Regions from separate parts of the uncultured Sphingobacterium sp. genome, predicted to be linked through region 2. Evidence: riboswitches for the same ligand, from Rfam matches in the RefSeq annotation. Region 2 holds a riboswitch; each other region holds the start of a gene.
What was found. A riboswitch is a leader RNA that binds a small molecule or an ion and turns the genes downstream of it on or off. The one in region 2 is predicted to bind S-adenosylmethionine.

Region 1: linked by a shared signal. The riboswitch ahead of metF (methylenetetrahydrofolate reductase [NAD(P)H]) and the one ahead of metE (5-methyltetrahydropteroyltriglutamate--homocysteine S-methyltransferase) in region 2 are both predicted to bind S-adenosylmethionine.
Region 3: linked by a shared signal. The riboswitch ahead of ACHWSC_RS02410 (O-acetylhomoserine aminocarboxypropyltransferase/cysteine synthase family protein) and the one ahead of metE (5-methyltetrahydropteroyltriglutamate--homocysteine S-methyltransferase) in region 2 are both predicted to bind S-adenosylmethionine.
Region 4: linked by a shared signal. The riboswitch ahead of ACHWSC_RS06655 (5-oxoprolinase) and the one ahead of metE (5-methyltetrahydropteroyltriglutamate--homocysteine S-methyltransferase) in region 2 are both predicted to bind S-adenosylmethionine.

Annotation. Positions count from the first base shown of each region.
Region 1 is NZ_CAXYKD010000005.1:174,854-178,002, reverse strand. Features, by position in the region: gene ACHWSC_RS04250 (DUF2723 domain-containing protein) at 1-513, opposite strand, end outside; gene metF (methylenetetrahydrofolate reductase [NAD(P)H]) at 778-1,734, opposite strand; SAM riboswitch class I at 1,805-1,907, opposite strand; gene ACHWSC_RS04240 (hypothetical protein) at 2,124-2,975, opposite strand; gene rimM (ribosome maturation factor RimM) at 3,079-3,149, opposite strand, start outside.
Region 2 is NZ_CAXYKD010000032.1:49,450-52,598, reverse strand. Features, by position in the region: gene ACHWSC_RS14910 (response regulator transcription factor) at 101-790, shown strand; SAM riboswitch class I at 977-1,080, shown strand; gene metE (5-methyltetrahydropteroyltriglutamate--homocysteine S-methyltransferase) at 1,159-3,149, shown strand, end outside.
Region 3 is NZ_CAXYKD010000003.1:99,558-102,706, reverse strand. Features, by position in the region: gene metX (homoserine O-acetyltransferase) at 1-2, opposite strand, end outside; gene ACHWSC_RS02410 (O-acetylhomoserine aminocarboxypropyltransferase/cysteine synthase family protein) at 35-1,345, opposite strand; SAM riboswitch class I at 1,601-1,713, opposite strand; gene ACHWSC_RS02405 (FUSC family membrane protein) at 1,895-3,149, opposite strand, start outside.
Region 4 is NZ_CAXYKD010000008.1:113,092-116,240, reverse strand. Features, by position in the region: gene ACHWSC_RS06660 (RagB/SusD family nutrient uptake outer membrane protein) at 1-1,166, shown strand, start outside; gene ACHWSC_RS06655 (5-oxoprolinase) at 1,264-1,527, opposite strand; SAM-I-IV-variant riboswitch at 1,594-1,687, opposite strand; gene ACHWSC_RS06650 (DUF3050 domain-containing protein) at 1,898-2,668, shown strand; gene ACHWSC_RS06645 (TolC family protein) at 2,933-3,149, shown strand, end outside.

The sequences.
Region 1 (3,149 bases), on a different contig from region 2:
ACCTTCCTCATCTGCACGGACTTCCCACTTTAAAATTGCCCAAAAAACAATCGCTGTACACAATGAAGACATCGCATATACCTCGGATTCAACAGCCGAATACCAGAATGAATCACTGAAGCAGAAAGCCATTGCACCAACTAAGCCCGCAGCAAAAATTTGGAAATAATTCGATAATTGAACTTTCTCTTGCCTGTTGAGTATCTTTTTGGCAATTGCTGTTATTGTCCAGAATAAAAATGTAACAGTAAGCCCACTGCAGATTGCGGATCCAATATTCATCCAATAGGCGATTTTACCTGCATTACCCAAAGCCAGGTTGGAAAATATATTCTGAATAAGAAGAAATAATGGTGCTCCCGGTTGGTGTGCCACTTCCAGCTTGTAGGCACAGGCAATAAATTCACCACAATCCCACCAGCTTACCGTCTTTTCAACGGTGGCGATATATACACATGTAGCAATTAGTCCGCAAGCAAAGCCGAGTAGAGAATTTAATCTAGTGTACGTCATAAGGTCAATTTGGTCTATTGTTAAAATCCTTTTTAGCACTTTAAGTTAAAAAGTTATCCTGACTCCAATAAGTTAATTAACACTATTTAACACAAGTATCTGACTATAAACAGGCTATTAAACCAAACAGGCTATTAAACCCTAAATATAGAGATCGACCTAAACCACACTATCAAAATTCTGGACATATTTTAGGCTTTCACAACGAATACTACCATAAAAAAAGGGAGCTTATGCGCTCCCTTTTCGTTTTATTTTTATGAGTTAGGCTAGTTTTTCGACAATCTTCTTTGTTGGACCAGGATTACTCATCGTATAGAAATGTAAAACCGGAGCGCCAAATTTAATTAGCTCCTGACATTGTTGCACCAACCACTCTTCACCTACTTGTCTGACGTCGGCATTCGTTTTACATGCTGAGACAGCATCGCTCAGTTCCTCCGGAATATCTAAATGAAATATCCTTGGTAAGGTCACCAACTGTTTTTTCGTTGTCAGTGGTTTTAACCCTGGAATAATAGGGACATGGATTCCGTTGTCCCTACATTTTGTTACAAACTCCTTGTATTTTTCAACATTAAAGAACATCTGAGTCACAATAAACTCTGCTCCCATATCGACTTTTTGTTTCAGGTATTTAAAATCAGTATTGAAATTTGGCGATTCAAAATGCTTTTCGGGATAGCCCGCTACTCCGATGCAAAAATCAGTCTTTTCCGATGTGATAATGTCTTCATGCAGATACTTTCCTTTATTCATATCAGTTACCTGTTCCAGTAGGTCTGTTGCAAAAGCATGTCCACCATCGGTCGGTATAAAATCGGCATCGCCCTTACGTGCATCTCCCCGCAATACCAAGACGTTATCTATCCCCAGAAAGTTCAAATCGATCAATGCATTTTCAGTTTCCTCTTTTGTAAAACCACCACATATCAAATGGGGCACCGCATCTACCTTATATTTATTCATGATTGCAGCACATATCGCCACTGTTCCAGGACGTTTACGATAGGAAACGCGTTCTAGTAATCCACTCGCATGCTCTTTATAGATATAATCTTCCCGGTGGTAGGTTACGTCGATAAAAGGAGGTTTAAACTCCATCAGTTCATCCATGGTTTTAAAAATACTTTGGATGCCCTGCCCTTTCGCCGGTGGCAATAGCTCAAAAGAAAACAATGTTTTTCCTTTGGCATTCTGGATATGATCGATAATCTTCATTAAAAAACTGTTTTTAGTTTGGTTGGCTTACATCGAAACGCACACGTCGAGGAATCGTTTATCTACATGTAACTTATCTTTCCCACATGGAGTAGGGTAGAATTTAGCACCTTGAACAATACAGGTTGCTAAGGCTTCAACGGGTCTAGTCCCTCGGCCTTTCTCTATAAGCGTTGCTAATATCGTTTTAAAAAATCAAAAGACAAAAATATTTTTTCGAAAAAGCAAAAATAGCGGTAAAAAGATTGCAATAAATACGGCTTCAGGTTTATTTCCAGGCAACAACAGGAATTTAGGCTCCACCAAATATAAAAGACTCTAAAAAAAGATAAAATTAACGGTCGAGGATCATCGACAACGAAGCGACTGACTACGCCACAATAGATTGGCTAAAGATTCGCCGCCAGGGAATTCCGTAGATTTTTGAGATAAAATGTAATCAGTAAGAGTCCCGTAACATGGTACTCCTCTTTCGATCCATATTTAAAACCATCAAATAAATATTTGTAGGCGAGTAATGCATTTTTTTCGTTGTAAAATAACTCTTTCCAAGAATCGGGAACATCTGCCCATGCCTTGAGCACGATGCCATTCTCAGCATAAATAATGGGTGATTCAACACCATCCATTCGATAATCGTGATGTGTGCCTGAACTTGATATGTGCTGGAAATAAGCGATAGAATAATCTACAAAATTCAATGCCCTGGCTTTTATCTCCATTTCACTTTCTGATTTTACAGGGGCATTTCGCCATAGATTCACTTGGCTATCAAATTTGCTCGGGGTCTCCCGGATAGGGGTTTTATCTAACGCAAAGTTGATATAAAGTTTTTCACTTGTGGGCACACGTGCTGAGCTAAACTGTGAAAAATCACCTCTCAGCTGAACAAAATCGTTTTTTACCTTAACAATATCCAAAGCGAGACTACCCTTTTTCTCATCGGTCAATTCTAATCGATCGCCGTCGAATCTATACTTACCGAAGAGTAGGATATCATCGATCGCCATGACAAATTTGTCTTTATCATGGAGGGAGAGAAAGGACCGGTATATCGTAGGGTCATTACCATAGACATCTGCCTCCACATTTTGGGGTGATTCTCTTTTTACTTTATGATACTCCTCATTTGAATAGCCCAATATCATTTGGTAATTGCCTTCAGGAAAGTCCTTTTTCTTCCCAAAGAAAGCACAAGAAGACAACGAGAATAGGAATAGCAGCAGTAATAACGGTTTCAAAATAAATCAATAATTATGGCCAGTAATAATATACAGACCAAGATAAGAAATTACTGCAATAGTTCGTATACCGCTATTTATTTGAATAAGCTTGGGGATATGCTTATTCTTTATAAAGATCCACCAAGCCCTCTGGCAATTCAACTTCAATGATCTCCTCTTCGCCATCGATTC
Region 2 (3,149 bases):
CGTTCCTTTTTTGTATATTTCCTCTTTAAAAAATTTCAAAGGTTGAGGAAAGCTGATTTATCAGCATCAAGGGACATTGGTGAAAATTAATATAATCATTATGCAAAAGATATTATTAGCAGAAGATGATCCTAATTTGGGGGATCTTTTAAAAGACTATCTCGAATTAAAGGGAAAATTTGACGTCACATTATGCACGGATGGAGATGAAGCGATTTCTCAATTCAAAAAAAATAACTACGACCTCTGTATTTTCGATGTCATGATGCCAAAAAAGGACGGATTTACAGTTGGACGTGAAATCAGAAAAACAAACAACACTGTTCCTATTATCTTTGCCACAGCAAAGGGGATGATGGAAGATAAAACCGAAGCCTTTGAATTAGGGGGAGATGATTATATCACAAAGCCTTTTCGAGTGGAGGAATTATTGCTCCGCATCAATGCTTTACTGAAGCGCAGTGTTCGAGACAAAGAAGAGGAAGTGGTTGCTGATAAATTTGAAATTGGCGATTATTTCTTTGATTATACAAGTCAGCAAATTTCTTACAAAGGACAGATGCAAAAACTATCCACCAAAGAAGCGGAACTACTGCGCTTGCTTTGTTTAAAGAAAAATGATGTGCTGACCCGAGAAGAAGCTTTATTAAAAATATGGCATGATGACAACTACTTTACGGGTAGAAGTATGGATGTATTTCTCAGTAAACTTCGTAAATATCTAAAAGAAGATAGTAAAGTTGAAATTGTCAATGTGCACGGAAAAGGTTACAAACTTTTGGTGAGCTAAAAAAATGGGGAATGAGAAACAGTCATTCCCCATTTTTTATGCTACACAGCGTATTGAAACATGGCATACACTAAATCATGGATGAAAAGAAAAGAACAAAACAATTTTATTCTTAGTAGAATATAAAAAATTGATGCACTTTTATAAAAAATTTGCATTTCAAAAAGAAATGTTCTAACTTAGCGTCGCTTATAGAGAAAGGCAGAGGGAATAGACCCGATGAAGCCTTAGCAACCTGTCCCTTGACAAGGTGCTAAATTCTACCCTACTTGATATGGGAATGATAAGCCGAAGTCACCGAATTCTAGTGTGTCCTTCTCTCTCTAGCAAGAAATATAGTTGAAAAAGAAATATTAAAAACATTCATTATGTTATTGACTAACAATTTAGGTTACCCTCGTGTGGGCGCGTTCCGCGAATTGAAAAAAGCCAATGAGGCCTATTGGGCTAAAAAATCTTCTGTTGAGGAATTATTGGACACAGCAAAAAAAATTCGTGAAGGCAATTGGAAAACACAAAAAGATGCTGGAATAGATTTGATCCCTTCCAATGATTTCTCTTTTTACGATCAAGTATTGGATTTAACCCTTACTGTTGGTGCAATTCCTGCTCGTTACCATTCTTTATTGAATAAAGTAGACAACAATTACAGCTTAGATTTATATTTTGCCATGGCGCGTGGTTTCCAACAAGAAGGAATCGACGTGACAGCAATGGAAATGACCAAGTGGTTGGATACCAACTACCACTATATGGTGCCAGAATTTACAAAAGATCAAGAATTCAAATTGACGTCCGAAAAGTTCTTAAATGAATATAACGAAGCAAAATCATTGGGCATCGATACTAAACCAGTTCTATTAGGTCCTATCACTTACCTTTTGATCGGTAAAGAAAAAGAAGCTGGCTTCGACCGCATCGATTTATTGGATAAACTTGTTCCAGTATATGAGCAAATATTAGCTAAACTAGCTGAGGCCGGTGCGCAATATGTTCAGATTGACGAGCCTTTCTTAGCATTGGATTTAGATGCTAAAGTAAAAGCTTTATATCAACCCACTTTCGAAAAATTAGCTGCAGCAGCAAAAAATATCAAATTAATCGCGACGACTTACTTCGAAGCTTTAAAAGATAACGAAGATATCGCAGTTAACCTACCTATCCATGCTTTACATTTGGATTTGGTACGCGGTGAAAACCAATTGGATACGGTACTAGCTAAAGTTCCTGCTTCATTAACATTATCTTTGGGTATTGTTGAAGGCCGTAACATCTGGAAAAATGATTACGAAAAATCATTGGTTAAAATCAAACAAGCTGTTGATGCATTAGGAAAAGACCGTGTATGGGTAGCTCCTTCTTCATCATTGTTGCACGTTCCTTTTGACTTAGACAATGAACACAATGAGCAATCGCTACCAGCTGAAGTAAAAAACTGGTTAGCATTTGCTAAACAAAAATTAGCTGAGGTAAAAGACTTAGCCGTATTAGCAGAAGGTGAAGTTGATGCTGAAACAGCAAAACGCTTCGAAGCCAACAAAGCTGCGGCTGAAAGCCGTCGTACTTCTCCACTGATCCACAAACCAGAGGTTAAAACACGTACAAGCAATATCACTGATGACGATGCGAAACGTACTTCAGCATTTGCTGACCGTAAAGCAGCGCAACAAGCGAAGTTCAACTTGCCAGCATTCCCTACCACAACTATTGGTTCATTCCCACAAACGAAAGATGTTCGTAAATGGAGAGCAGACCTGAAAAAAGGTGCTATCACGCAGGCAGAGTACGATAAAGCAATCGCAGAAGAAACTGAAAACACAATCCGTCTTCAAGAGCAATTGGATATCGACGTATTAGTACACGGCGAATTCGAACGTAACGACATGGTTGAATACTTCGGTGAACAATTGGCTGGTTACGCTTTCACACAAAACGGCTGGGTACAATCTTACGGTTCACGTTGTGTAAAACCTCCGATTATCTATGGTGATGTATACCGTCCTGAAGATATGACTGTCCGTTGGTCTTCATACGCTCAATCATTGACTAACCGTCCGGTTAAAGGTATGTTGACTGGTCCGGTTACCATCTTACAATGGTCTTTCGTACGTAATGACCAACCGCGTTCAACAACGACTTACCAAATTGCATTGGCGATCTTAGACGAAGTACAAGCGTTGGAAAAAGCAGGTATCAAAATCATACAAATCGATGAACCAGCAATCCGTGAAGGATTACCGCTACGTAAAGCTGATCAAAAAGATTACTTGAACTGGGCAGTACGTGCTTTCCGTGTTTCTTCATCAAATGTAGAAGACGATACACAGATTCACACACACATGTGTTACTCTGAGTTCAA
Region 3 (3,149 bases), on a different contig from region 2:
ATTTTACGTTTAAGTTTAGGCCGAAAAAATCTGATTATTTAATTTTATCAAAAGCTTGTTGTAAATCAGCTTTGATGTCATCAATATGTTCTATTCCGACAGAAAGACGTAATAAACCTTTGAACACTCCAGCATTGGCTTGATCTTCATCACTTAATTGTTGGTGAGTAGTCGCTGCTGGATGGATAATCAATGACTTCGTATCGCCAACATTGGCCAGGTGACTGATCAATTCTAAACTGTCGATAAAGCTATTGGCCTTCTGTGCTGCGTCACCTTTGAGTTGGAAAGAAAGTACTGCACCATAGCCATTTTTAAGGTATTTTTGTGCGTTAGCGAAGCTCGGAGAGCTTTTTAAGCCCGGATAGTTTACTTTTTCTACCTGTGGATGCGCCTCAAGCCATTTAGCTACCTCTAAAGTGTTGTCTACATGGCGTTGCACCCGCAAAGACAGGGTTTCAAGGCCTTGTAATAATAAGAATGAATTGAAAGGGGAGAGTGCTGGTCCGAAATCCCGAAGCCCTTCCACACGTGCCCGAATGGCAAATTGAATATTTCCAAACGGTCCGCCTTCACCGAAAACTTCGGAAAAAACTAAGCCATGATAGCCTTCAGATGGTTCGGAAAATTGAGGGTATTTTCCGTTGCCCCAATTGTAGTTTCCGCCGTCGACGATGACACCTCCAATGCTTGTGCCATGTCCACCGATCCATTTAGTTGCCGATTCAACAACCACATTTGCACCATACTCCAAAGGTTTAAATAAATAACCCCCAGCTCCAAAAGTATTATCGACGATTAACGGTAAGTCATATTTTTTTGCTACTGCAGCAATTTTCTCAAAGTCTGGAATATTGAAACTTGGGTTTCCAATTGTTTCAACATAGATGGCCTTTGTTTTATCATCAATGAGGGCTTCAATTTTATCTGCCTCGGCGTCCGTTGCAAATCGAGCTTCGATGCCCAGGCGTTTAAAAGAAACTTTAAACTGGTTGAATGTACCGCCGTATAAGTTGGATCCGGCAACAAAATTGTCACCACTTTCCAAGATATTATTTAATGCAATAAACTGTGCCGCCTGGCCAGACGCAACAGCAACAGCCGCGACTCCACCTTCAAGTGCCGCAATACGTTGTTCGAAAACATCCGTAGTAGGATTCATAATCCGTGTATAAATATTGCCGAACTGCTTTAATGCAAATAAGTTTGCGCCGTGTTCGGCATTTTCAAATACAAAAGATGTTGTTTGATATATAGGAACTGCTCTAGATCCCGTAGTAGGGTCAGCGACTTGGCCAGCGTGAACCTGAAGAGTTTCGAATTTTAAATTTTTGTTTGAAGACATAATATATCAGATTTTAAGGGTTCAAAAAGAAATTGCTAAGTAAAAAGAGAAGCATACACACCTCCTTGAAGGGTCTGTTAAATCTTTATCCAAGAAAAAGGAAATGATTTTTAACAAGCATGGAAGTGCATATGCATACGCATTCGCATCAATACAGTTGTATGATGGCTTACACTTTCGCTTATCGTGCGGCTCACTTGTGTTGAACCTGAATTTTTAATGGACTTCAGTAGTTTAATAATCATTGTCTTATGTTATTTATATGCTCCAAAACGATATTGTTTTGGACAGGAATTGGCACCTTTTCAAACAAATTGAAGGTTGCCAGTGGGTCATTGAGCCAGTCTCTCGCCACTTCTTTATAAATCAAGACCTACTGATTAAGGGAGGTGTTGATTAGAAATCTTCTTTCGAAGACGATACAAATATAAACTCTTTTTTTATTAAAGCAAAAGAAAAGCTGTTTTTTAGTTAAAGGAATTTTGAATAACATACGCATCGGATCGCATATTGTCCGATGAAACTTGATAAGTAACTGCCAATCGGATATTATGATTTCTTTAAGTTGATCCGTTCTGCAATTTGATTTAAATCTGTTAAAAGAGGTTTAAGTGCATCAATTCTACTATGGATATCATACGTCAGGTGGCGATTCGTCTTTTTGCTTAACGATAGCGAAAGACCCACCAAATGGGAGTTGACCTGATAAGAGAGTGCCTGAAAATGGTGGATATGTGACCAATCCATCCATTTGTGTTCGGGTTCTTTTTTCATTTGATTGATAGCGTCTGAAAACAGGGCCATGGCAGTCTGCGCTTTTTTGCGAGCCAGCCGTATATCAAACGAACTTTGTCTCTCGTCCGACAGACGGTTATTGATGATCTGGAAATAATGTTCGTTGTAAAGGGATACTTCTTTTGCCAGCTGAACCATGCCTGTGCTCTGGCGTACGGGGATCAAGAAATAACCTGCTATAGCTAAGAATGCTCCAATGAGTGTGAAAAGTATTCGGCTGCCTAAAATGAGATTGATATTGCCTTCAAACAAATTGAGCGCAATTACAATTCCCAAGGTAATAAAGATGACACTGACCATATAATTAGATCGATTGAATAAAAAGAATCCGAAAAGACCTAATGCAGCTATGGTAAGGAGAGCCGGGAGAAAATGAATAGCAATTAAGCAGAATATGCCAACGATTATACCCGAGAATGTGCCTACAATACGCTCTATATTACGCTTTTTTGTCATTGAAAATGCTGGTCTGGCAACAATAGCGATCGTCAGTAAGATCCAATAGGTATATTTAAAATCCAAAAATAAAATACCGATCAATGCGCCTGTTCCAAAAAGAAGAGCCATCCGAACGGCAAATCGAAAAAGCGGGTTATTCAGATGGAGTTTACTTTTTAGATCAGCGAAATTGCACAAAGGTCGATTGATAAATTGTTGGTACTCACTGCTGTCAATCTTATCCTGGATTTCCTGATTTTGATAAAAAGCCACCTGAATTCGGTTGAGTACTTCAATAATTGCTTCGATGTTGCTTATGATCGAACATAATATACTTTTTGCTTGACCGGCCTGCTCTTCTTGAATTTCTTTTAAATCCTGTAAGAGGGCATTAATTTTAAAGTTATTGTGATATAATTGATGTGCATACCGAAACCGCTTGTTAGGTTGTGAAAAGCTATCAATTTCTAAAGCTAATAATTTGATTGTTTGACGAATTAAAGGGAGGCTGCCTGTGTCTGCAAGGTTTTTGCGAATCGCATCATAATCGTGATCAAGTGCAATAATTAAC
Region 4 (3,149 bases), on a different contig from region 2:
AGCTTCAGGGCTATAACGGCTCCGATATGAACGATGGGGAGAAGAAAAATATGGAAGCCGAAGCCCGCTTTATCCGTGCTTTTGTTTATTTCCAATTGTACAGTATTTATGGTGAGGTGCCGCTTGTGCTGACCTCCCTCAGTCTAGAGAATCAGCGTCAGCCAAAGGAAACTGCGGAGAATATCCTAAAACAGATTCGCGCTGATCTGGATTTTGGGATCGCTAACTTAGCGGCTAAACCTTATTTCAATAATGGGGGGCATGCGACCGCGAGTTCAGCAAAAGCTTTGAAAGCACGGGTTTTACTGTTTGCGGCTTATGGTGACAAAGGGGTGCCCGATTTAGCAATCTTGAAAGAGGTAAAAGACTTATGCAGCGATGTCATGAAAGAGTATACCCTAAGTACGGCTTTTGAAAATGTCTTTCGCGATGCAACACAGAAGAACAATACTGAGATTATCTTTTCGGTCAATTTTCTGGCACCGAATAATACAGCCCCCTGGGACATGTACCTAGGCGATTGGATCGCTGCTTCACCTTTACAGAACCTGGTGGATACTTATGAATGCAAAGATGGTTTGCCTTATGGTGAATCACCCTTGACTGACCGAGCCAATCCCTTCAAAGATAGGGATCCGCGCTTGAGCAAAACAATTTTCGTGGATCATCCCGACTTTGGCGGCGGTAAGATCCATACACCGTCCAATCCGCGGCCTACAGGTTATGGGGTGCTGAAATTTTTGGATCCGGCCAACTTACCTTTTGGCTTTTCAACATTGAGCCAACAGGATGCGGTTGTACTGCGGTTTGGGGAGGTGTTATTGATGTATGCCGAAGCACAAAATGAAATCGCTGGACCAGACCCATCGGTTTACGATGCCATGAATACCTTGAGGAGCCGCGTTCAGATGCCTGGGTTCCCTGCCGGTTATACCAAGGAAAAAATGCGCGACCGTATCCGTCACGAAAGAAGGGTTGAACTTGCTTTCGAAGGACTACGGCATTACGACCTGATTCGTTGGCATATCGCAGGCGAAGTACTCAATGCGGTCAAAGACAGTAAAGTGCCCTATCATTTTGAGGACAAATTTTACCGCTGGCCATTACCACAAACAGAAATTGAGAAAAGTGCAGGTGTATTAATTCAGAATCCAAACTATAAATAATAAGATTATTGCCTTCTTTTAAATCGGCAATTTCCTAAACCAACGACAGCAGCGCGCACGAAGTCCTTTCGATGCGCGCTTTTTTTGCCGATAACGATTACTGTAAAGGAATCAGGACATTCTGTTCCAAGCGTACAGGGACATGTTTCACCGAGGTAAAACCGTCTTCCTTGGAAATAATGTTGGAAAGATCTAGTCCTCTTTTGGAGAATGTACTGATCAAAGCTGTTCTAAAGGTTGCCTTGGCTGAACCCCAGCCTTGTCCTAAGATGGTGTCGTTGTTGAGCTGGATCAGTTCATCTGTTGAGTAATAACTGAATTTTTCCAGTAAGTGTTGGTAAAGATTTGTTGTAGTAGCCATACAATTTAAAAATTTAAAGGATTAAACCATAAACTGTATCCAGATCTTGTTGGGAAAATAATCGTTCAGCGACGTTTATTTTGGTCGAAACCCGTATTAATTTACCACCGCGGTGCCTGCACTCGGTTGGTATTGCATCATGCAATTCTGAATACTCTACAAATATAGTAGATTATTTTTTATAATAAAAAATATTTTTGTTTTTAAGGGTAAATGAGCGCTAACAACAGGAATAGGGAGGTCAAAAGCGAGGCGCGTTGTTGGCTGTGATTTGGTTATGAAGCGGATAGCTGGTCGAAAAATTTATCATGTTACTGTAATCTCATCGAAAATACTTTTAAAAACAGAGATAAGACAATACTTTTGCGCCATGAATAGAATTGCGGAAATTAACGAATACATTGCTGCCGAACGCGAGGTATTATTGCAACACCCTTTATATCGTAAGATCAAAACGATCAAGAATCTACGTTCTTTTACAGAAGGGCATGTGTACGCTGTATGGGATTTTATGTCTTTACTAAAAGCTTTACAGATTAAATTGACCTGTACGACTTTACCTTGGTTTGCGAGTGAGCATCCATCAACGCGCTATCTAATCAACGAAATTGTATTGGCTGAGGAGTCGGATGAATACATTGATGGCCGCCGTTTGAGCCATTTTGAGATGTATCTGGACGCCATGGATGCCATGGGTGCCGACCTTCATCTCGTCAACAAATTTATTGCTCACGCCAAAAAATCGAACAACATATTCGATGTCATTGCAACGACCACATTGGACAAGCGGATCAAAGACTTTTTGAATTTTACATTCGAAGTGATTGCTGAGGGCGAGGTGCATAAAATTGCTGCAGCATTTACATTTGGACGTGAAGACCTTATTCCGGGAATGTTTACCTCTATTTTGGAAGAAATTAAAACAAACTTTCCTACAGCCAATCTGGATAGCTTTATTTATTATTTTCAACGCCATATTGATCTTGACGGCGACGAGCATGGACCGTTGGCGATGCAGATGATCACAGATCTTGCGAAGGACGATGAGGTTAAATGGACAGAAATGAAAGAGATCAGTAAAATTGCGCTACAAAAAAGAATCCAGCTGTGGAATGCAATAGAAGATTCCTTATACGGATAATCTATTATTATACCGTCGAGAAAGGCCTTTCAAATCACGATTTGAAAGGCCTTTTTTATGTGCTATAAAAAAGGAGATTCTAAGGGCTTATTGGCAGATATTGGTCTTTTTGTTTGAATTGATGAAAAAATGTCTTTTTTCCATAACATATTGGCGTTTGTGAAGAAATCCAAGTTCCAATAAGTGTCTAAGTTTGCAACGCAAAAAAATTACATAGCACACGTGAACTTTTTTCCTCCCTATTGGGCAAAAGGCATACTAACCATGGGATTGTTAGTATGCGCTATTTCGGACACCTTCGCCCTCGATTCTTTGCGCATGTCCCTGAAAGACATGATCGACAAAGCGCTACAGAACAGTAAATACATCGAGCAGTCTTATTTGCAGCTCAAAGAAACTGAGGTGGCAGTACAGCAGCAACGCATGGAGTTGCTCCCTAAGATTTCCGCCAGAGCTTCTGCTAGTTATGCAAGTAATATGC